Regions from separate parts of the Faecalibacterium sp. An77 genome, predicted to be linked through region 3. Evidence: predicted binding sites of a transcription regulator. Region 3 holds the regulator's gene; each other region holds the start of a gene.
The links. The regulator HrcA, encoded in region 3, represses chaperone genes, less so after heat shock. The targets are predictions, from matches to a motif close to TGTTAGCACTCNNNNNNNNNGAGTGCTAACA.
Positions count from the first base shown of each region.

Region 1 (8,664 bases), on a different contig from region 3:
GGATGAAGCCCTGTTTCCGCCCCAGATAAGCCGACACTTTGGCCCGGGCGGCGGCGTCCAGATGGTTGGTGGGCTCGTCGATGAGCAGAAACCGCCCCTCCCGCAGAAACAGGGCGGCCAGCAGGGCCTTGGTCTGTTCCCCGTTGGAGAGGGTGGAGAAAGACTGGTCCAGCGCCCCGGGATGCACCCCCAGCAGGGACAGTTCCCGTTCCAGCTGCCAGCCGGCGGCGTCGGGACACAGCGGGGCCAGGACCTCGGCGGCGGGCCGTTCCGGCGCCGGGACCGGGAAGGGGAAATAGTCGAACCCCACCGGGGAGACGATGCGGCCGCTGTATTCGTACTGGCCCGTCAGCAGCCGGAGAAAGGTGGTTTTGCCCCGTCCGTTGCGGCCCACGAAACCCAGCTTCCAGCTGGTGTCCAGGGTGAGGCTGACGTCGGTGAAAATGGGGTCAAAGCTGGACGGATAGGAGAAGGACAGATGTTCGATGGAAATTTGTGCCATGGGGCAGACCTCCTTTGAGCAAGCAAAAAGGCCGCAGGAAACACCTCCCGCGGCCGGACATGGCAGACACTGCCCCTATGCAAAGCACAAAGGGGGGAGGGATGGGTACACTTTTCCTGCAGGCAGGCGCGGCATGGCCCAATCCGGCCCAGCCGCGCGGTTTCAATCCTCAGCAGGCAAAGTGACGCATCCTTCCACCCCTTTCCGTTGTTTTCGGGGATAGGATAGCACGGCAGGGCGGCTTTGTCAAGGGCAAAAACCGGATTTACAAACCCCGCCCAAAACGGTATACTGGTGCCATCACCCTCCCGCCCGGCGGGAGGCCATGGGAGGCATCGATGCGCTATTTGTTTTTGCTCAACCCAGCGGCGGGACGTCAGGACCGCACCGCCCTGCTGGACCGTGCGGCCCGGGCGGCGCTGGACCGGGCGGGGGTTCCGGCGTCCGGCTGGGAGATCCGCCGCACCGAATACAAGGGCCACGCCCGGCTCCTGGCGGCCCAGGCTGCCCGGTTCGGGGAGCCGGTCCGGATTTTTGCCGCCGGCGGGGACGGCACCTTTAATGAGGCCCTCACCGGGGCCAGCCCCTACCCCAATGCGGCGGTGGGCTGCATCCCGGCGGGCAGCGGCAATGACTTTCTCCGCACCTTCGGGGTGAAGGAGGAGTTTCTGGACCTGGACGCCCAGCTGGCGGGCGGGGAGGTACCCATCGACCTGATGGACACCAGCCTGGGGCTGTCGGCGGCGGTGTGTGCCGCCGGCCTGGACGCCCAGGTGGCCCTGGGGGCCGCCGATTACCGCAGAAATCCCCTGTTTCACGGCGAGGCGGCCTATCTGCTGTCGGCGGTCAAGCAGATTTGCGGGCCGCTGGGCCGGCGGATGCGGTTTGAGGCCGACGGCCAGACTTTGGAGGACGACGTGCTGCTGTGCGCCGTATGCAATACCAAGGATTACGGCGGCGGCTTCCGGGCTGCGCCCAACGCCTGCCCCGACGACGGATGGCTGGAACTGGTGGCGGTGCGGAAGGTGAGCCGGCTGAAAATCCTCAGCCTGCTCAGCCGGTACAAAAAGGGCCTGCACTTTGCCGGCCAGGAGGTGGCCCCCGACCTGGCGCCCTACCTGATTTTCCGGCGCGTGCAGCGGCTCACCATCACCCTGGCCGACGGCCGGGGCCCCGTCATCGCAACGGCGGACGGGGAGTGCGCGCCGGTGGACAAGCTGGAGATTTCGGTGCGGCCGGGGGCGGGCCGGATTGTGCTGCCCCGGGGCCCCTATGAGCGGTTCACCGCCGCCCGCACCGCCGCGGCACGGTAAAAACAGACGGCTCTGCGCTGATTTGGAACGGCGCAGGGCCGTTTTGGCATTTTGTCATAAAAACTTAACAAAAAAATGGGCAAAAGCCCTTGATTTTTCCCCTCAAGATGAGTACAATACTCTTAGCACTCAGGGAAACAGAGTGCTAAGCGGGAAGCGGTTCCCCGAACCCTTCCCCCCAAAGATGTTATCAATGAGTTTTTAAATAGGAGGGCAAGACTTATGAAGATTATTCCTCTTGCAGACCGTGTTGTCATCAAGACCGTGGAGGCCGAGGAGACCACCAAGAGCGGCATCATCCTGACCGGCAGCGCCAAGGAGAAGCCCCAGGTGGCCCAGGTGATCGCGGTGGGCCCCGGCGGCACCGTGGACGGCAAGGAAGTCGTCATGACCGTGAAGGTGGGCGACAAGGTCCTCACCAGCAAGTACTCGGGCACCGAGGTCAAGGTGGACGGCGAGGAGTGCACCATCGTGCGCCAGAGCGACATTCTGGCCATTGTGGAGGAGTAAGTCATCCCTTTCACTGCAAAATAAGACCATTTCGCGGCGCAGCCGCTTTTGATTGAAAAGGAGAGATACCTTATGGCAAAGCAGATTAAGCAGGGCGAGGACGCCCGCAAGGCACTGTGTGCCGGCATTGATACCCTGGCCAATACCGTCAAGATCACCCTGGGCCCCAAGGGCCGCAACGTGGTGCTGGATAAAAAGTACGGCGCCCCGGTCATCACCAACGACGGCGTGACCATCGCCAAGGAGATCGAGCTGAAGGACGCCTTTGAGAACATGGGCGCCCAGCTGGTGAAGGAAGTCGCCACCAAGACCAACGACGCCGCCGGCGACGGCACCACCACCGCCACCGTCCTGGCCCAGGCCATGGTGAATGAGGGCATGAAGAACGTGGCCGCCGGCGCCAATCCCATGGATATCCGCCGCGGCATGAGCAAGGCCGTGGCCGCCGCTGTGGAGGCCATCAAGGCCCACAGCCAGAAGGTGAACGGCGCCAATGACATCGCCCGCGTCGGCACCATTTCTGCCGGCGACCCCGAGATCGGCAAGCTGATTGCCGAGGCCATGGAGAAGGTCACCGCCGATGGCGTCATCACCATCGAGGAGAACAAGGCCACCGCCGAGACCTACAGCGAGATCGTCGAGGGCATGCAGTTTGACCGCGGCTACCTGAGCCCCTATATGGTCACCGACACCGACAAGATGGAGGCCGTGCTGGACGACGCCGTCGTCCTGATCACCGACCGCAAGATCAGCGTCATTCAGGACCTGCTGCCCCTGCTGGAGCAGATCGTCCAGAACGGCATGAAGCTGCTGATCATTGCCGAGGACATCGAGGGCGAGGCTCTGTCCACCCTGATCGTCAACCGCCTGCGCGGCACCTTCACCGTGGTGGCCGTCAAGGCCCCCGGCTTCGGCGATCGCCGCAAGGAGATGCTGCAGGATATCGCCACCCTGACCGGCGGCACCGTGATTTCCGCCGACCTGGGCTATGAGCTGAAGGATGCCACCCTGCAGATGCTGGGCCGTGCACGTCAGGTCAAGGTCAGCAAGGAGAACACCACCATCGTGGGCGGCTACGGCGACAAGGACGCCATCCAGGCCCGCGTCAGCCAGATCCGCAGCCAGATCGAGACCGCGACCAGCGATTTCGACCGCGAGAAGCTGCAGGAGCGCCTGGCCAAGCTGGCCGGCGGCGTGGCTGTCATCAAGGTTGGCGCTGCCACCGAGGTGGAGATGAAGGACAAGAAGCTGCGCATTGAGGACGCCCTGAACGCCACCAAGGCAGCTGTGGAGGAAGGCGTGGTCGCCGGCGGCGGCACCGCTCCCATCAACGCCATCCCTGCCGTCAAGGCTCTGTGCGACACCCTGGAGGGTGACGAGAAGACCGGCGGCCGCATCATCCTGAAGGCTCTGGAGGCACCTCTGCGCCAGATCGCCCTGAACGCCGGCCTGGAGGGCAGCGTCATCATCGACAAGATTGTCTCTGCCGGCAAGCCCAACTATGGCTTCGACGCTCAGAACGAGGTCTTTGTGGAGGACATGATTGCCGCAGGCATCGTCGATCCCACCAAGGTGACCCGTTCGGCTCTGGAGAACGCCGCATCGGTGGCTGAGATGGTTCTGACCACCGAGAGCCTGGTGGCCGATCTGCCGGAACCCCCGGCTCCCGCTGCTCCCGCCGGCGGTGACATGGGCGGGATGTATTAAGTTACTTTTTCGAGAAAAAGTAACCAAAAAGCTTTCAATGTGTACCATGAAGTTTGCGGGTCTCCAAAAGCTCCGCGGGGCCGTTACGCCCCGGCTCGCTCGTTACGTTTGCGCCTGTGGCGCGGTACGATGCAAAGCCCATTTTGACCTGATTCTCTCATCCGGTACGCGCTGAAAAACCTATAAAAATGCAGCAACCCTCGTCCATCTCTGGGCGGGGGTTGTTTTTATGTGATTGGAGACCTGGGGAAGCCACTATTGATAATAAGTCCGCGGCACTGATAGGTGATAAGGAGCAGCCAGAAATTTAGAGCCCCTGTCGGGGGCAGCCGAGCCGACCGCGTTCAGTGAACGAAACAGGGAGGCGAGGCTGGCGCAGCGCTCCAATTTTCACAAGGGCGCACCGCCGCCCGCTGGGAAAATTGGCTAAGCGCAAGAGGACAGGCCCGCAGGGCTGGGGGTTCCGCTATTGGGTGGTTGGGTGGGTTTAGATCAAAGAAGGGTATCACCTTGCAATTTCAAAGTCTGCGCCCTACAGCACCAAAAGGCACACCGAACCACCAGCCCGCTGAGGCGGGCATGTGGTCTCAATCGGAGCGGCGGGCAAAAGCCGTTAAGAAAAACACCCGTGCCGCCGTTTGAGGCCTTGAAAGTTTCTACGGGCCAGGCATGACAGTGTTTTTTAGGCTTTTGAACGCCGCGACCACTTCTTTTGGGTCCAGGGTTCAGACCCTGGTCGTTAGGGAGGGTAGGGAGTCCAGAGGGCCTAGGGAGGGGGAGTCGAAACCCCCTCCCTGGCCCTCTGGCCCCAGCGGAGCGAATAAAAGTTAAAAGAAATAGATAGTATAAAGGTGAACCGGCCTGCTTTGGATTTTGTTACTTAGAGGGGAGGCCCGCCCTTTACCTATACAAAAAACCGCTCTGCCAGATTGCAGGGCGGTTTTATTGTGCCTGGTCGGGAACGTCCTCCGCCATGTTGCTGAGGGCGTACTCAATGCATTGGATGATCAGCTCGTTGCGTGATAAATCAAAACGTGCGGCTTTGGTGTCCACTTCCTCCAGCAGCTTGGCCGGAATGCGCAGCGAGATGACCTCTTTCTCCGACTTTTTGGGGATAAATTTTCTCATGATGCGCTGTCCTCCTTGCTAAATAGTACCCTTTTTGATATGATAAAACTATATATTAGATAATGATATGTATTTTAGATATCAATAAAAGGCTGTAACTGCTGGAAAAGAGGTGCATCATGGAGAAAACAAGCAAAATCGCCCTGCACGCAGGCAGGGCGGGGTCAGGGTTTGGGGGATTCGGGGCGGTCGTCTGCCATGTTGGCGAGAGCGTAGGCAATGCACTGGTTCAAAAACTGGTTGCGGGAGATGCCGATTTCGGCGGCCTTGTGGTTGATGAAATCCAGGGTGTCGGCGGGCAGACGGATGGAAACGTTTTCTTTTTCGTTGTTTTTGGGCACAAATTTCGACATACAAGCGGACCTCCTGACACCATTGTACTCGCTTGTGTATCGTAAATCTATATTTAAAAAATCGTTCACTTTTTAAGTACAAAAGAGAATGAACCAGGGATTCACACTGCCATGCAGAGGCCAAACGGCCGGAGAGGAGATCGTATGTACCAGGAAAACGGGATGTATCAGGACGCCGCCAGCGAAGAAGTGATGCGCCGTGCCGCCTATGTCTACGCGATTTTGTGCGGCGACTATGACCGCCGCAGCCTGCCGCCGGAGGCGGAACGCATCGAGGACCTGTACGCCAAGGGCGCGCCGGTGGACCAGCTGTACGGCGAGATGATGGCCGCCTATGACCGGTTGTCCCAGCGGCTCCACCCCGGGGAGGAAGAGGACGAGGACGTGGAGGTGTTTTTCACCAATGCCCTGGCCATGTGTGAATATATTGGGCTGAAAATGTATCGCTATGGGGATTATTATGCCCGCCACCCCGAGCAGTTCCCCAAAAAGGGCGCGTAAAGGCATAACCCGCCCCCGGCCGGCCCATACTGACCCCGAAAGGGGGCGCGGAATGTGTCCATGCGGCGGATTGCCGCCCTGTATGGGGCGCTGTTGGTGGGGTTTGCGGTGGTGGTGTGCCGGCTGTACCTGACAGCCAGCAATACCAGCTATGCGGCCCGGGCCGAGGGCCAGAGCAGCGTCACCCTCAGCCTGCCGGCCAAACGGGGCGGGTTTTATGACTGTGACGGCCTGCCCCTCACCGGCCTGGAACAAACCTGGTACGCCCTCTGCCTGCCGGGCGAGAGCAGTTATGTGCGGCTGTACGACGCAGCGGGCACCGAGAGCCAGGGCGAACTGTACCAGCGGCGGAACGCCGCGGCGCCCTTTTTGCTGCAGGTAAGCCGGGACGTGTCCGACCTGGGGCTGTATACCTATACGGTGCCCCGGCGCTATTGCAGCGTTCCTTTGTGCCAGCACCTGATCGGCTACCTGGACGGGGACGGGAAGGGGGTGGCGGGACTGGAAGCCGCCCTCAATGACCTGCTGGCGGGCAGCCAGGCCCGGGACACCGTCACCTGTTCGGTCACCGGACAGGGGCGGCTGGTGGAGGGCGCCGAGCCGGTGTACACCCAGGCCGCCGGGGATGGGGCAGGGGTGCAGCTGACCATCTCCCGGCCGGTGCAGCGGGCGGTGGAGGCGGTGGCCGCCGAGACCATGACCAGCGGGTGTATTTTGGTGCTGGACGCCGCCACCGCCCAGGTGCGGGCCAGCGTCAGCCTGCCGGGCTATGACCCCGAGGACGTGTCGGCCAGCCTGGACGCGCCGGACAGCCCCTTTTTGGACCGGACTCTGGCCGCCTATGCGGTGGGTTCGGTGTTCAAGCCGGTGCTGGCGGCCGCCGCCATCGAGGCGGGGGAGGATGACCTGGTGGTGGAATGCCCCGGCTATACGGTGGTGGATGGGCAGGTGTTCCGGTGCGCGTCGGGCACCGCCCACGGCACCGTGGACCTGGCCGCCGCCCTGGAAAAAAGCTGCAACGGCTATTTTATCCGGCTGGGCCAGGCCCTGGGGGCGGATGCAGTGCTGGAAGCCGCCGCCCGGCTGGGCTTTGGCCAGTCGGTGAGCGTGACGGGAAGCCTGCGGGGCGCGGCGGGGGAGCTGCCCGGGCGGGATACCCTGGACACCCCCGGCCAGCTGGCCAATTTCAGTTTCGGCCAGGGCCAGCTGCTGGCCACCCCGCTGCAGGTGGCCGCCATGATGAACGCCATTGCGGCGGATGGGGTCTACCGCACCCCGTCCTTTGTCCTTGCCACCCTGGATGAGTCCACCGGCCAGGTGAAGGAGAGCGTGCCCCCGCCGGCGGCCCGGCAGGTGTTTTCGGCGGACACCGCCCAAAAACTGCGGGAACTGCTGGCCGGCGTGGTCACCGAGGGCACCGGCCACGAGGGCGCGCCGGTCCATGGCACCTCCGCCGGCAAGACCGGCACCGCCCAGACCGGCCAGTTCACCCCCGACGGCCAGGAAAAGATGAATCTGTGGTTTGCGGGGTTCTGCCCGGCGGATCAGCCCGCGTATACGGTGGTGGTGCTGCAGGACGGCCAGACCGATCCCGCCTGCTCCAGCGCCGCCATCTTCGGCCAGGTCTGCGAGACCCTGTGGCTGCTGGAACAGTGAAAACCCGTCAAAACCTGTGCCGGGCGTCTTGCTTTTGGGCGCGGGTTGTGCTATTCTATAGAAGTATTTCCATGTAATTTTTCGGGCCCGGGCCACCGCCCGCCCCAACACGTAGTAAGGAGCGTTATACACATGACGGTTTACGAAATTGCCGGCGGCGTGATCCTGCTGGTCGTTGCAGTTGTCATCATCGTGCTGACCCTGCTGCAGCACACCCATGGCCAGGGCCTGGCCGGCGCCATCGGCGGCAATATGCAGAGCGCCAACAGCACCCGCCTGAGCCCGGCGGACCAGATGCTGGCCAAGATCACCCGGGTGGCCGGCGTGATTTTCTTCGTGGTGGCAATCGCCGCCTGCGTTCTGTCCAGCAGACTCGGCTGAGACAGTAGAGGCCCCGCGGCAGAGCGGGGCTGTTTTTGTGTCCGGCGTGTTTGCCGGGCAGGCAGCGCGTCCGCCCGAAGAAGCAGGCGGGCGCAGAAGGATGTGAAGGAGAGTAACAAAATCTATGGCAATGAGAGATAAAATTGAGCGCGCCATTCAGATGCAGCCCTGCACGGTGCGGGATCTGAAGGCGAAATTCGGCGGCGACCGCGCCGCGGACCGCAAGGTGATGGACGCCCTGGACGAGCTGGTGCGGGAAGCCGTGGTCTGCCAGCGGGAGGGCGTGTTCTTCACCGTCCGTTCCGGCCGGAAGGACAAGGCCCTGCTGTGCAACGTGGTCAAGCTGGGCAAGACCTTCGGCTTTGTGATGCTGGAGGACGGCTCGGGGGATATTTTCATTCCGGGCCGCCTGATGAAGGGCGCCATGCCGGGTGACCGGGTCCTGGTGGAGAAGCTGGCCCATCCCCGTGTGGAGGGCAGCGACGAGGGCGAGATCCTGGCGGTGCTGGAGGAGAAGAACAGCCTGGTGGGCACCACCCGGCGGATCAGCGGCCGGCTGGTGTTCGTGCCGGATGACTGCCCGGCCATCTCGATGCAGATTCTGCGGGACAGC
Region 1 is NZ_NFHK01000056.1:4,098-12,761, forward strand. Features, by position in the region: gene abc-f (ribosomal protection-like ABC-F family protein) at 1-502, opposite strand, end outside; gene B5G28_RS12640 (diacylglycerol kinase family protein) at 841-1,815, shown strand; gene B5G28_RS12645 (co-chaperone GroES) at 2,038-2,325, shown strand; gene groL (chaperonin GroEL) at 2,398-4,032, shown strand; gene B5G28_RS12655 (ribbon-helix-helix protein, CopG family) at 4,975-5,160, opposite strand; gene B5G28_RS12660 (CopG family transcriptional regulator) at 5,325-5,513, opposite strand; gene B5G28_RS12665 (hypothetical protein) at 5,658-6,014, shown strand; gene B5G28_RS12670 (penicillin-binding protein 2) at 6,075-7,670, shown strand; gene secG (preprotein translocase subunit SecG) at 7,803-8,051, shown strand; gene rnr (ribonuclease R) at 8,176-8,664, shown strand, end outside.
Region 1: a site for HrcA is predicted at 1,936-1,966, ahead of B5G28_RS12645 (co-chaperone GroES). Genes of this name have one in related genera too.

Region 2 (8,664 bases), on a different contig from region 3:
GCGTCTTTACCAACCTTTCCCCCGACCACATCGGCCCCGGCGAGCACGCCAGCTTTGAGGAGTACCGCAGCTGGAAGGGCAAACTGTTCCAGCGGTGCGACGTGGGCATTGTGAATGCCGACGACCCCAACACCGAGGCCCTGCTGGAGGGCCATACCTGCCGCCTGGTGACCTACGGCATGGGGGAGAAGGACGACTACCGGGCCGGGGACTGCCAGCTGCTGCGGACCCACGACTTCCTGGGCGTCACCTTCCACGTCAGCGGCAAAGACGAGATGGACGTCCGGGTTAATATGCCGGGCGCATTCAGCGTCTACAACGCCCTGGCCGCCCTGGCGGTGGGCAAGGAGCTGGGTGTGCCCGACCAGGCCATCCACGACGGTCTGGCCCGCTGTGTGGTCAAGGGCCGGGTGGAGCTGGTGCCCATCAGCAAAAAGTTCACCATCCTGCTGGACTACGCCCATAACGAAGTCTCCACCGAGAGCCTGCTGACCACCCTGCGGGCCTATCAGCCCCACCGTCTGGTGGTGGTGTTCGGCTGCGGCGGCAACCGCTCCAAACTGCGCCGCTACGGCATGGGCGAAATCTGCGCCAAGATGGCGGATTTCTCCATCCTCACCGAGGACAACAACCGCTTTGAAAAGGTGGAGGACATCCTGGCCGACATCCGTCAGGGCATGGTCAAGGGCAACCCCGACGCCAAGTTTGTGGAGATCCCCGACCGTCTGGACGCCCTCCACTATGCGGTGGACCACGCCCAGCCCGGCGACCTGATTGCCGTCATCGGCAAGGGCCACGAGACCTACCGCGACCGGATGGGCGTCAAGACCCCCTTCCTGGAGCGGGAGCTGCTGGAAGAGTACGCCAAGGAAATCGGGCTGGAATAATCCCATAAAAATACCCCCGGGCCGCTGCGGTGTGCAGACAGCCCGGGGGCTTTTTTGGGTAATGGAGGATAGTGAGATTTATCACAGGATGCGAACCCGGATAACGGCCGGGATTTCATCCAGCTTTTCTTTCAGACCGTTGTCCATGGGACCGGTGACATCCAGCATGGTGTAAGCCATGTTCTTCTTGCTCTTGTTCACCATGTTCTCGATGTTCAGGCCGGCGGCGGTGGTCAGAGCCGTGATCTGGCTGATGACGCCCGGCTCGTTCTTGTGGATGATGCAGACCCGCTTGCCGCCGGCGCGGGGCTGCTGGACGTCGGGCATATTCACCGAGTGGGTGATGTTGCCGTTGCGCAGATAGTCGCTCAGCTCCTGGGCGGCCATAATGGCGCAGTTGTCCTCGGCCTCCGGGGTGGAGGCGCCCAGGTGGGGGGTGCAGATGACGCCGGGATTGTTCAGCAGCTCCTCGGCGGGGAAGTCGGTCATGTACTGGGCCACTTTGCCGCTCTCCAGAGCTTCCAGCATGGCGGCATTGTTCACCAGCTCGCCCCGGGCGTAGTTCAGGACCTTGACGCCGTCCTTGCACAGAGCCAGGGTCTGGGCGTTGATGGTGTCCTTGGTGGTGGGCAGGTAGGGAACATGGATGGTCAGGTAGTCGCACAGGGGCAGCATGTCGTTCAGATTGACGCAGTGCTGCACGCGGCTGCTCAGGTTCCATGCGGCGTCGATGGAGATATAGGGGTCGTAGCCGTAAACCTCCATGCCCAGCTCGATGGCGCAGTTGGCCACCCGGGAACCGATGGCGCCCAGACCGATGACGCCCAGCACCTTGCCCGAGATTTCGTTGCCGACAAACTGCTTTTTGCCCTTTTCCACGTCCTTTTTCAGGTTGGGGTCGCCGGCCAGGCCCTGGGCCCAGGCCGAGGCCGCCGGAACATTGCGGCTGCCCGCAATCAGCATGCCCACCACCAGCTCGGCCACCGCGTTGGCGTTGGCGCCGGGGGTGTTGAACACCACAATGCCCTGCTCACTGCAGCGGTCCAGGGGAATGTTGTTGACGCCGGCGCCCGCCCGGGCGATGGCCAGCAGGTTGGGCTTGAACTCGGTGTTCAGCAGGTCGGCGCTCCGCACCAGAATGCCTTCGGGGTCCTCGGCATTCACCGACACCTCAAACAGGTTTTTGGGCAGTTTGGCCAGGCCCACCGGGCTGATGGCGTTGAGAGTCTGAATCGTAAACATGGGTGTATTCCTCCCTGGAAAAGCTCAGGCGTTGTTCTTGCGGAAGGTCTCCATAAAGGCGACCAGCTTGTCGATGCCCTCGGCCGGCATCGCGTTGTAGATGGAGGCGCGCATGCCGCCCACCAGGCGATGGCCCTTCAGGTTGACAAAGCCTGCCTCGGTGGCCTCCGCGCAGAATTTCTTGTCCATGTCGGGGTTGGGGCTGGTGAAGGTGACGTTCATGGTGCTGCGGTAGCGGTGCTCCACAGGGTTGGTGTAGAAGTCCTGGCTGTCCAGATAGTCATACAGGACCTTGGCTTTGGCCTCGTTGATCTTCTGCATCTCGGCCAGGCCGCCCACTGCGTTCTCCAGGTAATCCAGCACCAGGCCGGTCATATAGATGCACCAGCAGGGCGGGGTGTTGTACATGCTGTCCTTGCCGATGATGGTGGTGTAGTTCATCATGGTGGGGACGGTGTCGGCGGCGTGGCCCAGCAGATCCTCCCGGATGATGGCGATGGCCATGCCGGCGGGGGCGACGTTCTTCTGAACGCCGAAGTAGATGCAGCCGTACTGGCTCACATCCACCGGGCGGGACAGGATCATCGAGCTCATGTCCGCCACCAGGGGAATGTTCTCCACCTGGGGAATCTCCACATACTGGGTGCCGAAAATGGTGTTGTTCTGGCAGATGTGGATGTAGCTGGCGTCGGGGTTATAGGGGATGGCCTTGACGTCCGGAATGTAGGTGAAGTTCTTGTCCTTGCTGGAGGCGACGATGCGGGCCTCGCCGAACTTGGCGGCCTCTTTGGCGGCCAGGTTGGAGAAGTTGCCGGTGACGATGTAGTCGGCCTTGCCGGTGGTCATGAAGTTCAGGGGCACCATGGCGAACTGCTGGGTGGCGCCGCCCTGGAAAAAGCCCACCTTATAGTTGTCAGGAATCTGCATCAGGCGGCGCAGGGAGGCCTCGGTGTTCTGGATGATGTCGTCAAACCACTTGCTGCGGTGGCTCATCTCCATGACGCTCTGGCCGCTGCCGTGGTAGTCGAGCATTTCGGCCTGTGCCTTTTTCAGGACTGCCTCAGGCAGCATGCTGGGCCCGGCGCTGAAATTGTAAACTCTTGCCATGATGAATTCCCTCCGTCTGTATGATTCAGATTGCTCTGTGTTGGCGTGTTTGATGGTACAAAGTATAAAGGTTTTGGGACGGCAAAAACAAGAGCTCTTTTGCACAAAAAAGACCGGTGCAGATAAGCAGTGAAAGCGCAGAACACACAAATGTGTGTCATACAAGGACAAAAACAAATACAAATGTAGTAGAATGGCCTAAAATGCCCATTCCAGGCCCAAAAACACCCCTTGTCACCCGGGCTCAGGTCTGCTATACTGAGTAAAACTACTACAAATGTAAAGATAAGAAAAAGGGGGATTTTGGGTTGTACGGCATACCGGAGCACTGCAAACCGCTTTCAGCGGCGGAGGAACAGGTCCTTTTGGCCCTCTGGGAGGCGGCTCCCGCCTCCCGGCGGGACATTGGCCGGAAGCTGAAAGAGAAGGGCTGGGCCGACGGGACCCTGCTGACCTTTCTCAGCCGGCTGGAGGCCAAGGGCTGGGTGAAGGTCACCCGGAACGCCAACTATAATATCTATACCCCCACCATCACCCGGCGGGCCTATGGGGTCTATTGTATGCGGGAGCGGCTGGACACCCTGTTCGGCGGGGATCTGGCGGCGGCGGTGCGGGCCCTGGTCAGCGAGTCGGGGGCAGGGCCCAGCCAGCTGGAACAGGCCGGGGCGGTCATCGAGGAGATGAAAGCCCAGGCGGAGGAGTACGACAGCTACGACGCGTTTTTCTAAGTATGTGAGGTGCGGCCCGGGCAGAGTGAGCCAAAACACGGAATAGCGCATAAAACGGCGAGAGATTGCATGAGATGTGAACAAACTGTGTCCACAAAGTGAATTTTAGCAGCCAATGCTTGACAGTGCTAAAAGTCCGTGTTATAGTATAGCTGTGCTCAGGAGGAAGGGCACCAGAGATCCAAACAACCTCCGGTTCCCATTCCGCCGGGAGCAAAGCTCAGCCCGTTTCGGGGCTGTTTGATTGGAGGTTTGACTTATGCTTCTGCCTGCTGTTTTTCATGAGAATCTTTTCGATGATTGGTTTGATCCGTTCTTCGATGATATGGATCGCGAACTGAACCGCGAATCCCACCAGGTTTTTGGCAAGCGCGGCGCGAACATGATGAAGACCGACGTCCGGGACACCGGCAGCGCCTATGAGGTGGCCGTGGATCTGCCCGGCTGCAAGAAAGAGGACGTCAAGATGGAGCTGGAAAACGGCTATCTGACCATCCAGGCCGTCCGCAGCCACAGCAACGACCAGACCGACCAGAATGGCCGCTATGTCCGCCGGGAGAGCTTCTCCGGCACCTGCGCCCGCAGCTTCTATGTGGGCGAGGATGTGAAGAAAGAGGACATCCACGCAAAATTTGAGGATGGCGTGTTGAAATTCTCCCTGCCCCATCCCCAGGTCCAGCAGCAGCTGCCCGCCGCCCAGCAGAATCTGATCGAGATTGAGTAACCAGGCGGCGCGTTCCGAAAACGCATCAAAATGCCCCCGAGAGACCGAAAAGCCTCTCGGGGGCGTTTTTGTATCCGGAGATGCAAGCGGAAGGAATGCACAAGCGCTGGACAGAGTGCGGATGTTGGGCGAAAAAGAGCGTACAGAAAAGAAAAAGCGTGCACTCTGCCGGAAAATGTGACAGGATTATGAAGAAAGAATTAATTTTAGCACTCTATGCTTGACAGTGCTAAAAATGCGTGCTATACTAAGGCCGTGGTCAGGAGGAAGGGCCCCGGGGGAAACCAAAGAACCCCGGCAGAGGCCTTCCCGCCCTGAGAATTTCAGATGATATACCAGCCCCTGAGGGCTGTGATAGGAGGTTTGACTTATGTTACTGCCTGCTGTTTTTCATGAGAATTTGTTCGATGACTGGTTTGATCCGTTCTTCAGCGATATGGAGCGGGAGCTGAACCGCGATACCCGCAACACCTTCGGCAAGCGGGCATCCAACATGATGAAAACCGACGTGAAGGAAGTCGAGAACGGCTATGAGATGGATGTGGACCTGCCCGGCTGCAAGAAGGAGAACGTCAAGATGCAGCTGCAGGACGGTTATCTGACCATCCAGGCCGTCCGCAGCCACACCACCGGCAACGAAGGCCAGAATGGCCGTTACGTCCGCCGCGAGACCCTCTCGGGCACCTGCACCCGCAGCTTCTATGTGGGCGAGGAGATCAAGAAGGAGGACATCCACGCCAAGTTTGAGGACGGTGTCCTGAAGATCACCCTGCCCCGTCCTGAGGTCAAGAAGCAGCTGCCCAAGCCCAACAGCAACCTGATCGACATTGAGTAAGGCCCGCAGGGCTCCACCAAAGAACCAATCCGCCCCCGGAAGGCATCCAGCCCTCCGGGGGCTTTTGTTGTCTGTGAATGGGGGCGCGCCTCTGCGTCCGGGCATAGAAAAACCCGCCTGCGGCGCGGGGCCGGACAGGCGGGGGAGGAGCATTTTTTAAAGACTTACAGCTTGGTGCCGGTCAGCAGCTCGTAGGCCTCCAGGTACTTGTCGATGGTCTTGTCGATGACGTCCTGGGGCAGCAGGTAGTCGCTGTCGGGATTGGCCTTCAGCCAGTCGCGGACAAACTGCTTGTCGAAAGAGGGCTGGCCGTGGCCCGGCTCATAGCCCTCCAGGGGCCAGAAGCGGGAAGAATCGGGGGTGAGCATCTCGTCGCCCAGCACCACGTTGCCGGCCTCGTCCAGGCCGAACTCAAACTTGGTGTCGGCAATGATGATGCCGCGGCTCAGTGCGTAGTCGGCGCACTTCTTGTACAGGGCGATGGTGTAATCACGCAGCTTGGCGGCGTACTCCTCGCCCTTGCCGGGGAAGTGCTTCTCCAGCACGGTGATGCTCTGCTCGTAGGAGATGTTCTCGTCGTGGTCGCCCAGGTCGGCCTTGGTGCTGGGGGTGTAGATGGGCTCGGGCAGCTTGTCCGACTCCTTCAGGCCCTCGGGCAGGGTGATGCCGCAGACCTTGCCGGTCTTCTGGTAGCTGGTCCAGCCGCTGCCGGTGATGTAGCCGCGGACGATGCACTCGATGGGCAGCATGGTCAGCTTGCGGCAGAGCATGCTGTTGCCCTCGAACTGGGGCTGACGGAAGAACTCGGGCATATCGGCGGTGTTGACCGAGATCATGTGGTTGGGCAGCAGGTCCTTGGTGTAGTCGAACCAGAATTTGCTCATCTGGGTCAGGACGGTGCCCTTCTTGGTGATCTTGTTCTTCAGGATCACGTCAAAGGCGGAAATGCGGTCGGTCGCAACCATCACCAGGGCGTCGCCCACGTCGTAAATCTCGCGGACCTTGCCCTCTTTGAAAGGCTTGTATTCAGTCATCGAAAAACACTCCTTCTTCTTCCAAGCGGCCGCCGGGGCCGCGATCTTTCTTACGGCCTTATTGTATCATATCTGCCCCCGGTTTGACTACCGCCAGAACGGTGGAGTTGCTGCCCGGTTGGGTGTGAATTCTGGTGAAAACTGCAAAAAAGCCGCCCTTTTGGACGGCTTTTTTTGCGAATAAGTATGACTTTGCCGGCTTTGGGCAGCCGGCGAAGGCGGGTCAGTTGAGGGCGCGGAAACCCTTGCCGATGATCTCGCTGGAGTTGACGATGGTGATGAACGCGTGGTTGTCATTGGTCCGCAGGAAGTTGCGCAGGCGGGCGGCCTCGCGGCGGGTCAGGACGGTGATGATGACGGTCAGGTCCTTGCCGGTGTAGGCGCCCTGGGCGTCCTCCACGGTGGCCGAGCGGTGCAGGTCGTCCAGAATGAAGTCGATGATGTCCTCGGGGTTGGAGGTGACCACCGTGCACACCTTGCGCTGGTTGATGTTTTCAATGACGCCGTCCACCACAAAGGACTTGCCGATCAGGCCCAGGATACAGTACAGGCCGGTGGACACGCCGAAGATGGCGGCTGCGCCAATGATAATCAGCACGTCGCTGACCATCAGGGCGGTGCCGATGTTCAAAGATGAATGCTTGGTAAGGATCAGGGCAACAATATCGGTACCGCCGGTGGAGGCGCCGATGTTAAAGACAATGGCGGCGCCGATGGCGGGCAGCAGCACGGCGAAGATCAGCTCCAGCAGCTTGTCGTCGGTGAAGGGATGGGGCATGGGCCAGATGGCCTCGCACAAAGAAACGTAAAAGGACAGGGCAAAGGAGGAGAACACCGTCCAGCCCATGCAGCTGATGCCCAGGAACACAAAGCCCAGAACCACCAGGATCAGGTTCAGCACCCACATGAAAAAGCCCACGTTGAACTGGGGGAACAAAGCCGACAGCAGCACCGACAGGCCCGATGTGCCGCCGAAGGCGAAGTGGTTGGGGGTCTTGAACCAGACAATGCCCAGGGCCGTCAGGATGAGGCCCAGGTTCAGCAGAACAAAAAAGCGGAAGTTTGCAAGCAGTTTTTCCTTTTTAAAAGCGTCTTTGACTAGATCCATCATAATTTTGTTTCCTCGTTGCACAGTGCTTTCCAAAGCACAGAAAATTTCACACCATGCAGAACTATACGATACTTCATGGCGGATGTCAAGCATTCTGCACGAATTACCGGCAGAAAAAAACCGGGCGGTGAATCAAAAGAGAAAACTGGGTCCGTCCTTCTTGCAGGAAAGCTGAAAATGTTGTATGATATACCATTATAAGGGTGTGTCTGCAACACACTCAGCGGGAAAGCGGCCTGGCGTGCACCAAAAGCATGCACGGGCAGCTTTCTCTGTGGTTTTTTGGGCTGGAAGGCCGGTATTCCACGGGCCGCGGCGGCCGGGTGGAAAAACAGCCCGCACCCCGCGGCAGACAGCCGGGGAACCTTTTCCCGCCGGCCTATTTTCCCGCAGACGTCCCGCGGCGCAGCCTGCGCCGGAGGGACGATATCCGAGCAGCGAGCAGTATGAGGGAGAACTGTATTATGGCAGACAAAAACTTTTTGACCGATATCATCGACGCCGACCTGGCCGAAGGCAAGGTCAGCGAGGTCCACACCCGGTTCCCGCCGGAGCCCAACGGCTACCTGCACATCGGCAGCGCCAAGGCGATCTATATCAACTGGTCCATCGCCAAGGCCTACGGCGGCAAATTCAACCTGCGCCTGGACGACACCAACCCCGCCCGTGAGGACGTGGAGTACGTCAACAGCATCCTGGAGGACCTGCACTGGCTGGGCGCCGATCCCAACGGCGGCATCTTCTACGGCAGCGACTACTTTGAGCAGTGCTACGCCTACGCCGAGAAGCTGATCCTGGAGGGCAAAGCCTACGTGGACGACCTGACCCGGGACGAGATGCGGGAGTACCGCGGCACCGACGCCGGCAAGCCCAGCCGTCCCTCGCCCTGGCGTGACCGCACCCCCGAGGAGAACCTGGACCTGTTCCGCCGGATGCGGGCCGGTGAGTTCAAGGAGGGCGAAAAGACCCTGCGGGCCAAGATCGACCTGGCCAGCC
Region 2 is NZ_NFHK01000007.1:42,990-51,653, forward strand. Features, by position in the region: gene B5G28_RS04300 (UDP-N-acetylmuramoyl-L-alanyl-D-glutamate--2,6-diaminopimelate ligase) at 1-887, shown strand, start outside; gene B5G28_RS04305 (phosphoglycerate dehydrogenase) at 969-2,129, opposite strand; gene serC (3-phosphoserine/phosphohydroxythreonine transaminase) at 2,154-3,236, opposite strand; gene B5G28_RS04315 (BlaI/MecI/CopY family transcriptional regulator) at 3,545-3,964, shown strand; gene B5G28_RS04320 (Hsp20/alpha crystallin family protein) at 4,224-4,688, shown strand; gene B5G28_RS04325 (Hsp20/alpha crystallin family protein) at 5,059-5,523, shown strand; gene B5G28_RS04330 (phosphoribosylaminoimidazolesuccinocarboxamide synthase) at 5,688-6,557, opposite strand; gene B5G28_RS04335 (YitT family protein) at 6,781-7,668, opposite strand; gene B5G28_RS04340 (glutamine--tRNA ligase/YqeY domain fusion protein) at 8,133-8,664, shown strand, end outside.
Region 2: a site for HrcA is predicted at 4,893-4,923, ahead of B5G28_RS04325 (Hsp20/alpha crystallin family protein). Genes of this name have one in related genera too.

Region 3 (8,664 bases):
CCTGCCAGCCGCGCTGGCTCTAAAACCGGCAAATGCCGCCCCGGGGAAAACCGGAGCGGCTTTGCCATGTCCAGGGGCTGCGGCCAGAGGCCGCGCCCTCCTTTCAGCCTGTGCACCCCGCCGGTTTGGCCGGGGTGTCAGTGCATTTTATTCTCAGACTTCCTTGAAGTCGGCGTCCACGACGCCGTCATCGTTGGCCTGGTTGCTGCTGTTGCTGCTGCCAGCATCGGGGCCGGGGTTGGCGCCGGCGGCCTGCTGGGCGGCTGCGGCGGACTGATACATCCGCTCGAACACCTGGCTCAGAGCCTCCTGCTTGGCCTTGATGTCGTCGATGCTGCCGGACTGCAGGGTGTTCTTCAGGTCGGCCAGCTTGCTCTCGGCCTCGCTCTTGACGTCGGCGGGCAGCTTGTCGCCGTTCTCCTTCAGCATCTTCTCAGTCTGGAAGACCATCTGGTCGGCGCCGTTGCGGATGTCCACTTCCTCGCGCTTCTTCTTGTCCTCAGCGGCATACTGCTCGGCTTCCTTGACAGCCTTGTCGATGTCGTCCTTGGACATGTTGGTGGAAGCGGTGATGGTGATGTTCTGCTCCTTGCCGGTGCCCAGGTCCTTGGCGCTGACCTTCACGATGCCGTTGGCGTCGATATCGAAGGTGACCTCAATCTGAGGCACGCCGCGGGGAGCCGGTGCAATGCCGTCCAGGTGGAACACACCCAGGCTCTTGTTGTCGCGGGCAAACTCACGCTCGCCCTGCAGGACGTTGACCTCAACCGAGGGCTGGTTGTCAGCGGCGGTGGAGAAGACCTGGCTCTTGTGGGTGGGGATGGTGGTGTTGCGCTCGATGATCTTGGTGCAGACGCCGCCCAGGGTCTCAATGCCCAGGCTCAGCGGAGTGACGTCCAGCAGCAGCAGGCCCTTGACGTCGCCCTGCAGAACGCCGCCCTGGATGGCAGCGCCCACGGCCACGCACTCGTCGGGGTTGATACCCTTGAAGGGTTCGCAGTTCAGTTCCTTCTTGACGGCGTCGTAGACGGCGGGGATACGGGTGGAGCCGCCCACCATCAGGACCTTCTTCAGGTCGGAAGCGCGCAGGCCGGCGTCAGCCAGAGCCTTGCGGACGGGGGCCATGGTGCGGTCAACCAGATCTGCGGTCAGTTCGTTGAACTTGGCGCGGGTCAGGGTCATATCCAGGTGCTTGGGGCCGGTGGCGTCGGCGGTGATGAAGGGCAGGTTGATCTGGCTGGTCATGGCGCTGGACAGCTCGATCTTGGCCTTCTCAGCGGCCTCCTTCAGGCGCTGGGCAGCCATCTTGTCCTTGCGCAGGTCGATGCCGTTCTCGGTCTGGAAAGCGTCTGCCATCCAGTCGATGATGCGCTGGTCGAAGTCGTCGCCGCCCAGGTGGGTGTCGCCGTTGGTGGACAGAACCTCGGTGACGCCGTCGCCCATCTCAATGATGGAGACGTCGAAGGTGCCGCCACCCAGGTCGTAGACCATGATCTTCTGGTCCTCTTCCTTGTCGATGCCGTAGGCCAGAGATGCGGCGGTGGGCTCGTTGATGATGCGGCGGACGTTCAGGCCGGCGATGGTGCCTGCGTCCTTGGTGGCCTGACGCTGGCTGTCGTTGAAGTATGCGGGAACGGTGATGACGGCCTCGGTGACGGTCTCGCCCAGGTAAGCCTCGGCGTCAGCCTTCAGCTTCTGCAGGATCATAGCGCTGACCTGCTGGGGAGTGTACTCCTTGCCGTCCAGGGTGACCTTCTCGTTGGTGCCCATCTTACGCTTGATGGACGAGACGGTGTTGTCGGGGTTGGTGATGGCCTGGCGCTTTGCCACCTGGCCCACCAGGCGGTCGCCGGTCTTGGTGAAGCCCACCACAGACGGGGTGGTGCGTGCACCTTCCGCATTGGGGATGACGACGGGCTCGCCGCCTTCCATCACGGCAACGCAGCTATTCGTAGTACCAAGGTCGATACCAATAATCTTGCTCATAAAAATGGCTCCTCTCTCAAAGCTCAGCTTGAAATGTTTTTTTGTTGTTTGTTTATCAGTGATCGCAATGTGTTACGGGATTGATTCTATCGGGACTCCCGCCGGGGCGGGAGCTGCGGCAGACTATTCGGCCACCACCACGGTGGCGTGACGGACGATCTTGTCGCCCAGCTTGTAGCCCTTCTGGTAGACGGTGACCACCGTGCCGCTCTCCTGGCCCTCCTGGGCGGGAACCTGCTGCACTGCGTTCATGAAGTTGGGATCGAAGGGCTTGCCCAGCACCTCGATTTCCTCCACCCGCAGGGTCTGGAAGGCTTTGGCGGCCTTATCCAGGGTCATGATGACGCCCTTCTTGTAGTTCTCATCGGTACAGGGGGCGTTGGCGGCCATGTCCAGGGTGTCCAGAATCGGGATGATCTGGTTGACGGCGTAGGAGATGCCGTCGTTGAACTTCTGGTCGGCCTCCCGGGTGGAACGCTTGCGGTAGTTGTCGTACTCGGCAGCCACCCGCAGCAGCTGATCCTTGGCCTGGGCGGCTGCCTTCTCGGCGGCGTCCAGCTTGGCCTTCAGGGCCTCGGTGTCCCGGTTCTTTTTGCCGAACCAGCCGTCTTTCTTTTTGGGCTCCTCTTTGGAGCTGTCGGTTTCGGCCGCAGGGGCGGTATCCTCTGCGCCGGGAGCGGCGGCTTCCTGGGCCGCTGCCTCCTCGCCCACCGGCTGCTGATCGGTCTGCTGGGATGCAGAAGTCTCAGCCTCGGGGGCCTTCTTGGTTTCTTCGCTCATCTGCGCGCCTCCTTATGCTTTACGGCCTGCCCGGGGTACGGCGGCCTGGGGTGTATCTTTTCGTTTGCCGGCCATGCCTTCGCCCAGTTCGTCGGCAAAGGCTTCCAGCAGCGGGATGACTTTACTAAAGGGCATCCGGGTGGGGCCGATGAGGGCCACCGAGCCGTACAGGCCGCCGCCCACCAGATACCGGCAGCTGACCACCGACAGACCCGGGATGCGGGGCTCCATGTCCTCGCCCAGCAGGACGCTGGTGCTCTCGGCGGGGGCCGCAATGATGCGGGCCGCCGCGGCCTCGTCGTTCAGGAGGGACAGGACCGTCTGGACCTTGCCCTCCAGCTGGGGCCAGTTGAGCAGGAAGGGCTCGCCGCCCAGGTAAACCCGGGGGGTGGCGGATTCCTGCAGGATGGCCGCCGCGGCGCTGATGACCGGCACCAGAGACGGGCTGATCTGGCTGCAAAGTTCCGCCAGCGCCCGGCGGGACAGGTCCACCGCCGCCACAAAGGTCAGATTGTGATTCAGCAGAGCGGCCAGCTCGGCGGCCTTCTCACGGGTGAGGCCGTCCCGGACCCGGGCCACCCGGGTTCGGACATAGCCGGCGGAAGTGACCGCCAGCACCGCCGCAGCGCTGCGGCCCACCTGCACCACCTCGAAGTGTGCTACGCACAAATCCTCGGCGCAGGGGGTGCTGATGGCGGCGGTGTAGCCGCTCATCTGGGCCAGGGCCTTGACGGCGCCCTGGGCCAGCCGGTCGGGTTCGTGGTCCAGGCTGGCAAAGACGCTGTCCACTCTGGAGCGGGTGACCCGATCCAGGGGCTGGGTGTCGTCCAGCAGATGGTCCAGATAGTACCGGTAGCCCTTGGCACTGGGTACCCGGCCTGCGCTGGTGTGGGGCTGCTCCAGCAGTCCCAGCCGCGTCAGGGCCGCCATCTCGTTGCGCAGTGTCGCGCTGGACACCGCCATATCGAAGTAGTTGGCAAGGACGCTGCTGCCGACTGGCTCGCCTTCTACGCTGTAGAGGGATACGATGGCCTGCAGCACACGCTGCTTGCGCTCATCCATTGCCATGCTGTCCTGCCTCCTTGCTTTTGCTGGTTTGTTTAGCACTCTTTTGTTCTGAGTGCTAAGTTTATTATATGCAAATCCGCGGCGGTGTCAAGGGGGTGGGAAAAAAGTTTTCAATTCTGTCATAAACTCCAGCAAAAAAGGCTGTGCACCCGGCGGACGGGCACACAGCCTGGGGAGGATGGGCGCGCAGCTCACTCCTCCATCTGCTTGGCAAGGAAGGCGGCAGCCACCGAGACGGCCTTCTGGTGGGCGGCGTCGGGTTTTTCGGTGCGGTCGTCGGTGAGAAGGCCCACCGAACCGGTGACATCGCCGGCGGCCACAATGGGCCAGGCGCAGAGGATGGCCCGGTCCGAGCCCTCACAGGGGAGGACGGCCTGTTCGGGCACGCCCTCGCTGAGGTAGGGCTTGCGGCTTTCCATCAGCTTTTCCAGAGGCTGGCTGATGCTGCGGTCGGCGATTTCCCGCTTGCCGGCGCCGCTGACGGCGATGATGTGGTCCCGGTCCGAGACAAAAGCGGTCAGGGCGAAACTCTTGTTCAGCACGTCGGTGTACTGGCTGGCGGTGCTGTGGAGCTCGCCGATGGGCGAATACTTTTTAAAGATGACCTCGCCGTCGCCGGTGGTGAAGATTTCCAGAGGATCGCCGCGGCGGATGCGCTGAGTGCGGCGGATCTCCTTGGGGATGACCACGCGGCCCAGCTCATCAATACGGCGCACAATGCCGGTTGCTTTCATGATCTTTTCCTCGCTTTCCTGTTGGTTGGGTTCTGCTGGATAGTATTTGTCATTGGGTGGGAATTATACAGGCTGGGGCAAACACAGGCAGGATGTCCGGCGGATGAAAGAGGACCCGCTGCCCGGGAGGGGCCGCGTCTCCTCTCCGGCTCTGTTCCGGAAAAGAAAAGGCGCGGGCAGGTGGAAACGCCGCTTTCGCGGTGGTACAATGAAATCGGATGGAAAACGACCGATCGGGGCTTGTATTTTGCGCTTTTTTGCCTGTGAAAGGCCGCGTAACGGCCGGTTGACACATTGCCACGCCGGCGTGGTGGCGATGCAACCGCATATTCTGCTAAAATGATTCCAGAAAAAGAAAGGAGAGACGGCCATGAACCTGGCGGACAGAATCCAATCCTTAAGGAAAGCAAAAGGGATATCCCAGGAAGAGCTGGCGGAACACGTCGGCGTTTCCAGGCAGGCGGTTTCCAAATGGGAGAGCGGACAAAGCACGCCCGATTTGGAAAAAATCATCACCATGAGCGACTTTTTTGAAGTGACGACCGACTATCTTCTGAAAGGCATCCAACCGGCGGCCAACGACAAAGACGAAAAAACCAGAGAGCTGGCAAGCAGAATCCTCTATATTGCATCCACCGCGCTGATTGTCATTGGATTGCTGTGCGCCTTTGGCGGATGGTATGAACTACAGACCATGGAAACCGTCTGGGGCTCCATGATGATTCAGGTGGTCGGGCTGGCCGGCTATTTTATAGGGAGGCTGCTGTCGGCGGCAAAAGCGCCGTTTTATGTGCATTGGCTCAACCTGATGGGCATTGCCTTTATGCCGGTTTCGATGATTACGGGAGCCCTTTCCATCCTTGTTTTCCGGCAAGGGTGGGTTGCCCCCTATCCCAGCGGGATCTTTCACGATTTCCTTTTTGGGGTGGTGTCTTTGGGGCTGGCCGCGGGAAGCTATGTCCTCCTGAAAAAGAGGGAGCGGGATTCCCGGTGACAAAGGGGGATGAAAAGGAATAGCAAAGCCCGACGGGCCAGTCAACGGTCAAGATGAACGGCGCATACGCGCCGCCGTTGACAGGCCCGTCTGCCTTTGCTGGCTGACCCATAAGGGGCGACAGCAAAAACTGCTGTCGCCTCGCATGATGATGAAAGGGTACATGAGGCACAGAACGGACTACGTTTCCTCTGCTGGGGATGCGGGCTGCGGACTATATAAGGTATAATAAAAATCCCCGCCCCAAAGGAGGCGAGGATTTTGTTTTTATAGCAGGCTTGTGCAGGCGAAAGACCTGACCGGGGAATGGGATGGTGTGCGCGTACGGTCTCCCCTGTTCAGGCCAATCAATTCATAGAATAAATTATGGAACCCAGGCTTGATAAAGCGTTGCATCGCACCCGGGCACAGCCCGAACGTAACGAGCGAGCCGGGGCGAAACGGCCCCGCGGAACTGTCGGAGACCCGGAAAGTGTATGGTACACATTGAAAAGCTTTTTGCCTACTTTTTCTCGAAAAAGTAGGAGGGGTCGATGCCGTGGATGCCGAGGCCGGGATCGTCCGAGACGGTGATGAGGCGTTCGTCGAAACGTGCGCCGCCCTGAATGGGATCTACGCTGCACAGGACCGGGCCGTCCAGATCCACCCGGGTGATGATGCTCCGGGCACAGGCCAGCTCTACGGCGGCGTTGACGGCGATTTTCGCCTCCAGCATGCAGCCGATCATGCACTCGACTCCGTAGACTTCCGCCGCTGCAGCAATCCGCAGGGCGTTGGTGATGCCGCCGCATTTCATCAGCTTGATGTTGATGTAGTCTGCTGCGCGGTTCTGGAAAATCTTCATGGCGTCTGCCGGGGAGAATACGCTCTCGTCCGCCATCACCGGCACCCAGCTGTTCCGGGTGACGTAGGCCAGACCTTCCAGGTCGGCTGCCGGCACCGGCTGCTCCACCAGCTCCAGGGCCAGGCCCTTGTCCTGCATCTCGTTCAGGATGCGCACCGCCTGCCGCGGCGTCCAGGCCTGGTTGGCGTCAATGCGGATGCAGACGTCGTCCCCTACCGCCTTCCGGACGGCTGCCAGCCGGGCGGTGTCCAGGGCCGGGTCGGCCCCGACTTTTACTTTCAGACAGTCGTAGCCCCGGGCTACCGCGTCCAGGGCGTCCCGGGCCATCTCCTCAGGCGGGTTGACGCTGATGGTGATGTCGGTCACCAGGGTGCGGCGCGCGCCCCCCAGCAGCTTGTGCACCGGAATGTGATGCAGCTGGCCGTACAGGTCCCACAGGGCCATGTCCACCGCCGCTTTGGCACTGGTGTTGTGGACGCCGGCCTTCTGGACCCGGGCGGTCAGGGCCTCGAAATCGTCCACTTCCTGGTTCAGGATCACCGGGGCGATCAGCTCCCGGATGGCGCCCATGATTCCCCCGGCGGTGTCGCCGGTGATGGGGCCGGTGGGGGGCGCTTCGCCGTAGCCGATGGCTCCGGTGTCGGTGTGGAGCTCCACCACAATGTCCTCGACGCTGTTCACCGTCCGCAGCGCGGTCTTGAAGGGCACCCGCAGGGGTACCGACAGCCGGCCCAGACGTACCTGTGTGATCTTCATAAGGATTCCCCCTCTTTTCACCAAAAAGGGGACGGCAGCCCGCCGTCCCCCGTGTACAAATCCTTTGGTTTGACCCGCTCACTCCCGCAGGGACTGGCGGATGCCCAGTTTCTGGTAGGCAATGCGGGGCGACCCGTCCGCCACATGGATGATGCCGCAGCGGGAGAACCCGTTGGTCTCCAGCACGTGCTGCATGATCTTGTTGTCGGCGTGGGTGTCGGCCCGAAGGCTCTCGCAGTGCTCCAGACACCAGTCGATGACCAGACGGGCGATGCCGCTGCGGTGGCCGGCGGATGCCAGCCGGTGCAGGGTGCCGTAGGGCCCGTTGCTGAGCCACTCTCCGTCCTCGATCACTTTATAAGTAGGGTCTTCGCCCAGAACAAAGGCAAAGACTGCTTCCAGCTCTCCGTTGATGACACAGACGAACAACCGGTTGGACAAGATGTCCTCCTCGATCAGTTCACGCGAGGGGTAATGATCCCCCCACTGGGTCGGGTTCCCGTTCTCGGCCATGAACGCCTGGGCCCGGGCGTAAACCTCCATAATCTGATCCAGCTCAAACCGATTTGCTCCACGAAACATGAATCCTCCACCTTCTCTGTCAAACTTGGGGTTGCGTAAGTCGATTCCCTCTCCTGCCTTGCCGGGGGCCAAACGGATGCCGTGCCCGCCGGCGATAGATTCAGTATACTACATTTTTACTGAAAATTCTATATTTTTATGTCAAAAGTTGGACAGAAGCGAAGGAAAGGCCCAGCATCGCCGTTTTTGGGGCGGCGGTCCCCGCAGAGAAAGTTTCCGGCCCGGACCTTACTTCAGGAAGCCCTGGATGATCTGCTCCTCGGCTTCCTCCTCGGTGAGGCCGAGGGTCAGCAGCTTGGTGATCTGGTCGCCGGCGATCTTGCCGATGGCGGCCTCGTGGATCAGGGCAGCGTCCAGGTCGTTGGCGTCCAGCTGGGGCACGGCCAGGACCCGGGCGTGGTCCATGATGATGGCGTCGCACTCGGAATGGCCCGAGCAGGGTGCGTTGCCGGTGATGAGGGCGTCGAACTTCTGATAGGAGCGGTCCCGGGCCACCGAACGGGACACCACATCGGCGCTGGAACCAGCGCCGTTCAGGGTCACCTCGTAGCCGCTGACCGCCACCTGGCGGCCGTGGGTCATCAGGCGCTCACGGACCACCAGACGGGCGCCGGCGGCCAGATCGGCCACCGTCTTGCGGTTGGTGGAGTCCACGCCCTTGATCTGGACCATCTCCATCTCCATGGAGCCGCCCTCGTCCAGATGCACCTCGGTGACAGGGTTGAGAATCCGCATGCCCAGGCCGTCGCCCTGGCCGTAGTGCTTCTCCACATAGCGGATGTGGGCGTTCTTGCCCACAAAGAACCGGTGGATGCCGTCGTGCTCCGAATCCTGGTTGCCGCAGTTGTCAATGCCGCAGCCCGCCACGATCAGCACGTCGCAGTCGTCCCCGATGAAAAAGTCGTTGTAGACCGTCTCCT
Region 3 is NZ_NFHK01000003.1:105,720-114,383, reverse strand. Features, by position in the region: gene dnaK (molecular chaperone DnaK) at 154-1,986, opposite strand; gene B5G28_RS02405 (nucleotide exchange factor GrpE) at 2,110-2,766, opposite strand; gene hrcA (heat-inducible transcriptional repressor HrcA) at 2,779-3,834, opposite strand; gene B5G28_RS02395 (stage V sporulation T C-terminal domain-containing protein) at 4,026-4,568, opposite strand; gene B5G28_RS02390 (helix-turn-helix transcriptional regulator) at 4,939-5,562, shown strand; gene B5G28_RS02385 (dipeptide epimerase) at 6,065-7,162, opposite strand; gene B5G28_RS02380 (GNAT family protein) at 7,241-7,744, opposite strand; gene B5G28_RS02375 (SufD family Fe-S cluster assembly protein) at 7,973-8,664, opposite strand, start outside.

Region 4 (4,615 bases), 110 kb from region 3:
CTTTGGTCAAAGGGTGAAAAACGGACGGGCCCGCCGGATTCCAACGGCCGGAAACAGGCCCGGGGAAAGGGCCCGGAACGGGGCGGCTTTCCCGCGCATGGGCGGAGCGTCCGCCCAAAAAAATGTGCCTCCCGACGCCGGCTTCCGGCGACGGAAAGCACATTTCAATGCTTATCATAGCATATTTAGCCCATGTATTCAAGGGGCCGGGCCGGATTTGCCCACCCCTTTACAGAGGCTTTACCTGAGGATAAACTGGCTGCCGTCCCAGTCCACCGTCAGGGTTGCACCCTCGGCAAAGTCGCCGCGGATGATGGCCTTGGCCACGATGGTCTCGATGCGGCTCTGGATGAACCGCTTGATGGGACGGGCGCCGTAGACGCTGTCGTAGGCGGCGTCCAGAATGGCGTCGCAGGCGGCGGTGGTGATCTCCAGCTTGAGGTGCTTGCCCTCCTCCATCCGGCGGCGCAGGTCGTTCAGCTGCAGGTCCACAATCTTGCGGGCCTCCTCTTTGGTGAGGCTCTTGTAGTAGACGATCTCGTCCAGACGGTTGAGGAACTCGGGACGGAACTTGCTGCGCAGCAGGGCGTCGATCTGCTGGCGGGCCTCGGCGCTCAGCTCGTTGGAGCCGGAGGCGCGGCTCTGCTCCAGGTCGTTCAGGATGATGTCGCTGCCCAGGTTGGAAGTCAGGATGATGATGGTGTTCTTGAAGTCCACCGTCCGGCCCTGGCTGTCGGTGATGCGGCCATCGTCCAGCACCTGCAGCAGGATGTTGAAGACGTCGGGGTGGGCCTTTTCCACCTCGTCGAACAGCACCACGCTGTAGGGCTTGCGGCGGACGGCCTCGGTCAGCTGGCCGCCCTCCTCATAGCCCACGTATCCCGGAGGCGCGCCGATCAGGCGGCTGACGCTGAATTTCTCCATATATTCGGTCATGTCGATCCGAACCAGGTTCTTTTCGTCGTCGAACAGGCTCTCGGCCAGGGCCTTAGCCAGCTCGGTCTTGCCCACGCCGGTGGGGCCCAGGAACAGGAAGCTGCCGATGGGCCGGTTGGGGTTGGCGATGCCGGCACGGCTGCGCAGGATGGCTTCGCTCACCTTGGTGACGGCCTCGTCCTGGCCGATGACCCGCTTATGCAGCACATCGTCCAGATGGAGCAGTTTCTCCCGCTCGCCCTCCACCAGTTTCTCCACCGGAATGCCGGTCCAGCGGGCCACGATCCGGGCGATCTCCTCGTCGGTGACCCGGTCCCGCAGGAGGCTGGCCTCCTTCTTCTCGGCGGCCAGTTTTTCCTCGGCAGCCAGCTCCTTCTGGAGCTCGGGCAGGCGGCCGTATTTCAGCTCGGCGGCCTTGTTCAGGTCGTACTCCCGCTGGGCTTTCTCGATGGCGGCGTTGGTCTGCTCGATCTGCTCCCGCAGGGTCTGGACCTTGCCGATGGCGTTCTTCTCATTTTCCCACTGGGCCTTCATCTGCTTGAACTTGTCCTGCAGCTCGGCCAGCTCCCGCTCGATGTCCTTCAGCCGGCTCTGGCTCAGGGCGTCGGTCTCCTTTTTCAGGCTGACCTGCTCGATCTGCAGCTGGGTGATCTTGTGGGCCATGTCGTCCATCTCGCTGGGCATGCTGTCCATCTCGGTCTTGATCATGGCGCAGGCTTCGTCCACCAGGTCGATGGCTTTGTCGGGCAGGAAACGGTCGGTGATGTACCGGTCGCTGAGGGTGGCGGCAGCAATCAGGGCGCTGTCGTTGATCTTGACGCCGTGGAACACTTCATACCGCTCTTTCAGGCCCCGCAGGATGGAGATGGTGTCCTCCACGGTGGGTTCGTCCACCTGCACCGGCTGGAACCGGCGCTCCAGGGCGGGGTCCTTCTCGATATACTGGCGGTACTCGTCCAGGGTGGTGGCGCCGATGCAGTGCAGCTCGCCGCGGGCCAGCATGGGCTTCAGCAGGTTGCCGGCGTCCATGGCGCCGTCGGTCTTGCCGGCGCCCACAATGGTGTGCAGCTCATCGATGAAGAGGATGATTTTGCCCTCGCTCTTCTTCACCTCGTTCAGCACGCTCTTGAGACGCTCCTCGAACTCGCCGCGGTACTTGGCGCCGGCCACCAGAGCGCCCATGTCCAGGCTGAAGATGGTCCGGTCTTTCAGGTTCTCGGGCACGTCGCCCCGGACAATCCGCTGGGCCAGGCCCTCGGCGATGGCGGTTTTGCCCACGCCGGGCTCACCGATCAGGCAGGGGTTGTTCTTGGTTTTACGGGACAGGATACGGATGACGTTGCGGATCTCCTGGTCCCGGCCAATGACGGGGTCCAGCTTCTGCTTGCGGGCCAGATCCACCAGATCCTGGCCGTACTTCTGCAGGGCGTTGTAAGTCTCCTCGGGGTTGTCGGTGGTGACGCGCTGGTTGCCGCGCACCGAGCTGAGCACCTTGAGGAAACTGTCCTTGGTGATGCCGAAGGCCCGGAACAGTTCGGCGGTGTTGCTGGTGGTCTCGCTCAGCAGGCCCAGCATCAGATGCTCGACGCTGATGAACTCGTCCTTCATGGCCTTGGCCTCCCGGGCGGCGGCGCTCAGGGCTTTGTCGGCGGCCTGGGAGATATAGATTTTGTCGGGGTCACGGCCCGAGCCGGACACCCGGGGCAGGGCCGACAGCTTTTCGGCCACGGCGGCGGTGAAGCTGCCGGTGTCCACGCTCATTTTCTGGAGCAGCTGGGGGATCAGCCCGTTTTCCTGGCTGGCAATGGCCAGCAGCAGGTGTTCGGGCTCCAGGGCGTTGTGCTGGTACTCCACAGCCAGCTGCTGGGCCGCCTGGATGGCCTCGATGGTTTTCTGGGTGTATTGATTGGTATTCATAAAAGCTTCCCTCCATTCACCGGTGCGCTCGGCGCACGCGGGGGTGCAGTGATGCCGTAAAGTGGATGATTCCGCCGGCGGTGCAGCGTGACTTTGTCACTCTTGCGACGCAGCTGCTAACACGGCGGCGGGAGAAAGAAACCCGACCCCGAAGGGGCGGATGTGCAAACGAATTGAATCATGGAGCGCACCTCCTGAACGGCTTTAGCACTCTATTCTTACGACTGCTAAGAGTATATCCCTTTCCCGCCTTTCTGTCAAGGGGAAAGGGCCGGAAAACCGGATGTTCACAAAAAGTTTACGCCTGCCGGGGAGATGGACAAACATTTGGCAATCTCTGCCCCTTTTGTTGTGGGAGCATCCAAAAAGCGGCTTGTGCCCTTGTAATGTGCGGGAAAAATGTGGTATAATTACACTGACCAGATAGGTATGTGCCGCCTGGCGGGATGCAGGGCGGCGTCTTGTCTATGGATAAACACTAAACGGAGGGACGTAAGCAATGGAAACGTATGGCATTGAGAAATACGGCATCATTGGCCCCAAGGCCGTGTACCGCAACCTGACCCCTGCACAGCTGACTGAGGCTGCACTGCGCCGCGGCGAGGGCAGCCTGAGCAAGACCGGCGCCCTGGTGGTGACCACCGGCAAGTACACCGGCCGCTCGCCCAACGACAAGTTCATTGTGGACACCGAGGGTGTGCACAATGACATCGCCTGGGGCAAGGTCAACCGCCCCATCAGCCGCGAGAAGTTCGACGCCATCAAGGGCAAAGTGGCTGCCTACCTGCAGGGCCGCGAGATCTTCATCTTCGACGGCTACGCCGGCGCAGACCCCAAGTACACCAAGAAGTTCCGCATCATCAATGAGCTGGCCAGCCAGAACCTGTTCATCCACCAGCTGCTGATCCGCCCCACCGCAGAGCAGCTGGCCGAGTACGGCGAGGCTGACTACACCATGCTGGTGGCCCCCGGCTTCAAGTGCGATCCCGCTGTGGACGGCGTCAACAGCGAGGCCGCCATCATGATCGACTATGAGGCTCACCTCATCGTCATCGCCGGCAGCCAGTACAGCGGCGAGATCAAGAAGAGCGTCTTCTCCACCATGAACTACGTCATGACCAAGGAGAACGTCCTGCCCATGCACTGCTCGGCCAACATGGACCCCGAGACCCACGAGACCGCCGTCTTCTTCGGCCTGTCCGGCACCGGCAAGACCACCCTGTCTGCTGACCCCGCCCGCAAGCTGATCGGCGACGACGAGCACGGCTGGAGCCCCGACGGCATCTTCAACTTTGAGGGCGGCTGCTACGCCAAGTGCATCAACCTGAAAGAGGAGAACGAGCCCGACATCTTCCGCGCCATCAAGTTTGGTTCTCTGGTGGAGAACGTGGTCATGGACCCCGAGACCCGCGAGCTGAACTTTGACGATGACAGCCTGACCGAGAACACCCGCGTGGGCTACCCCGTGGACTACATCTCCAACGCGCAGATCCCCGGCGAGGGCGGCATCCCCAAGGTGGTCATCTTCCTGACCGCTGACGCCTTCGGTGTTCTGCCTCCGATCAGCCGCCTGAGCAAGGAAGCCGCCATGTACCACTTCGTCACCGGCTTCACTTCCAAGCTGGCCGGCACCGAGCGCGGCATCACCGAGCCCCAGCCCACCTTCTCCACCCTGTTCGGCGAGCCCTTCATGCCCATGGATCCCCAGGTCTACGCCAAGATGCTGGGCGACAAGCTGGATGCTTACGGCACCAAGGTCTAC
Region 4 is NZ_NFHK01000003.1:502-5,116, reverse strand. Features, by position in the region: gene clpB (ATP-dependent chaperone ClpB) at 241-2,853, opposite strand; gene pckA (phosphoenolpyruvate carboxykinase (ATP)) at 3,353-4,615, shown strand, end outside.
Region 4: a site for HrcA is predicted at 3,056-3,086, ahead of clpB (ATP-dependent chaperone ClpB). Genes of this name have one in related genera too.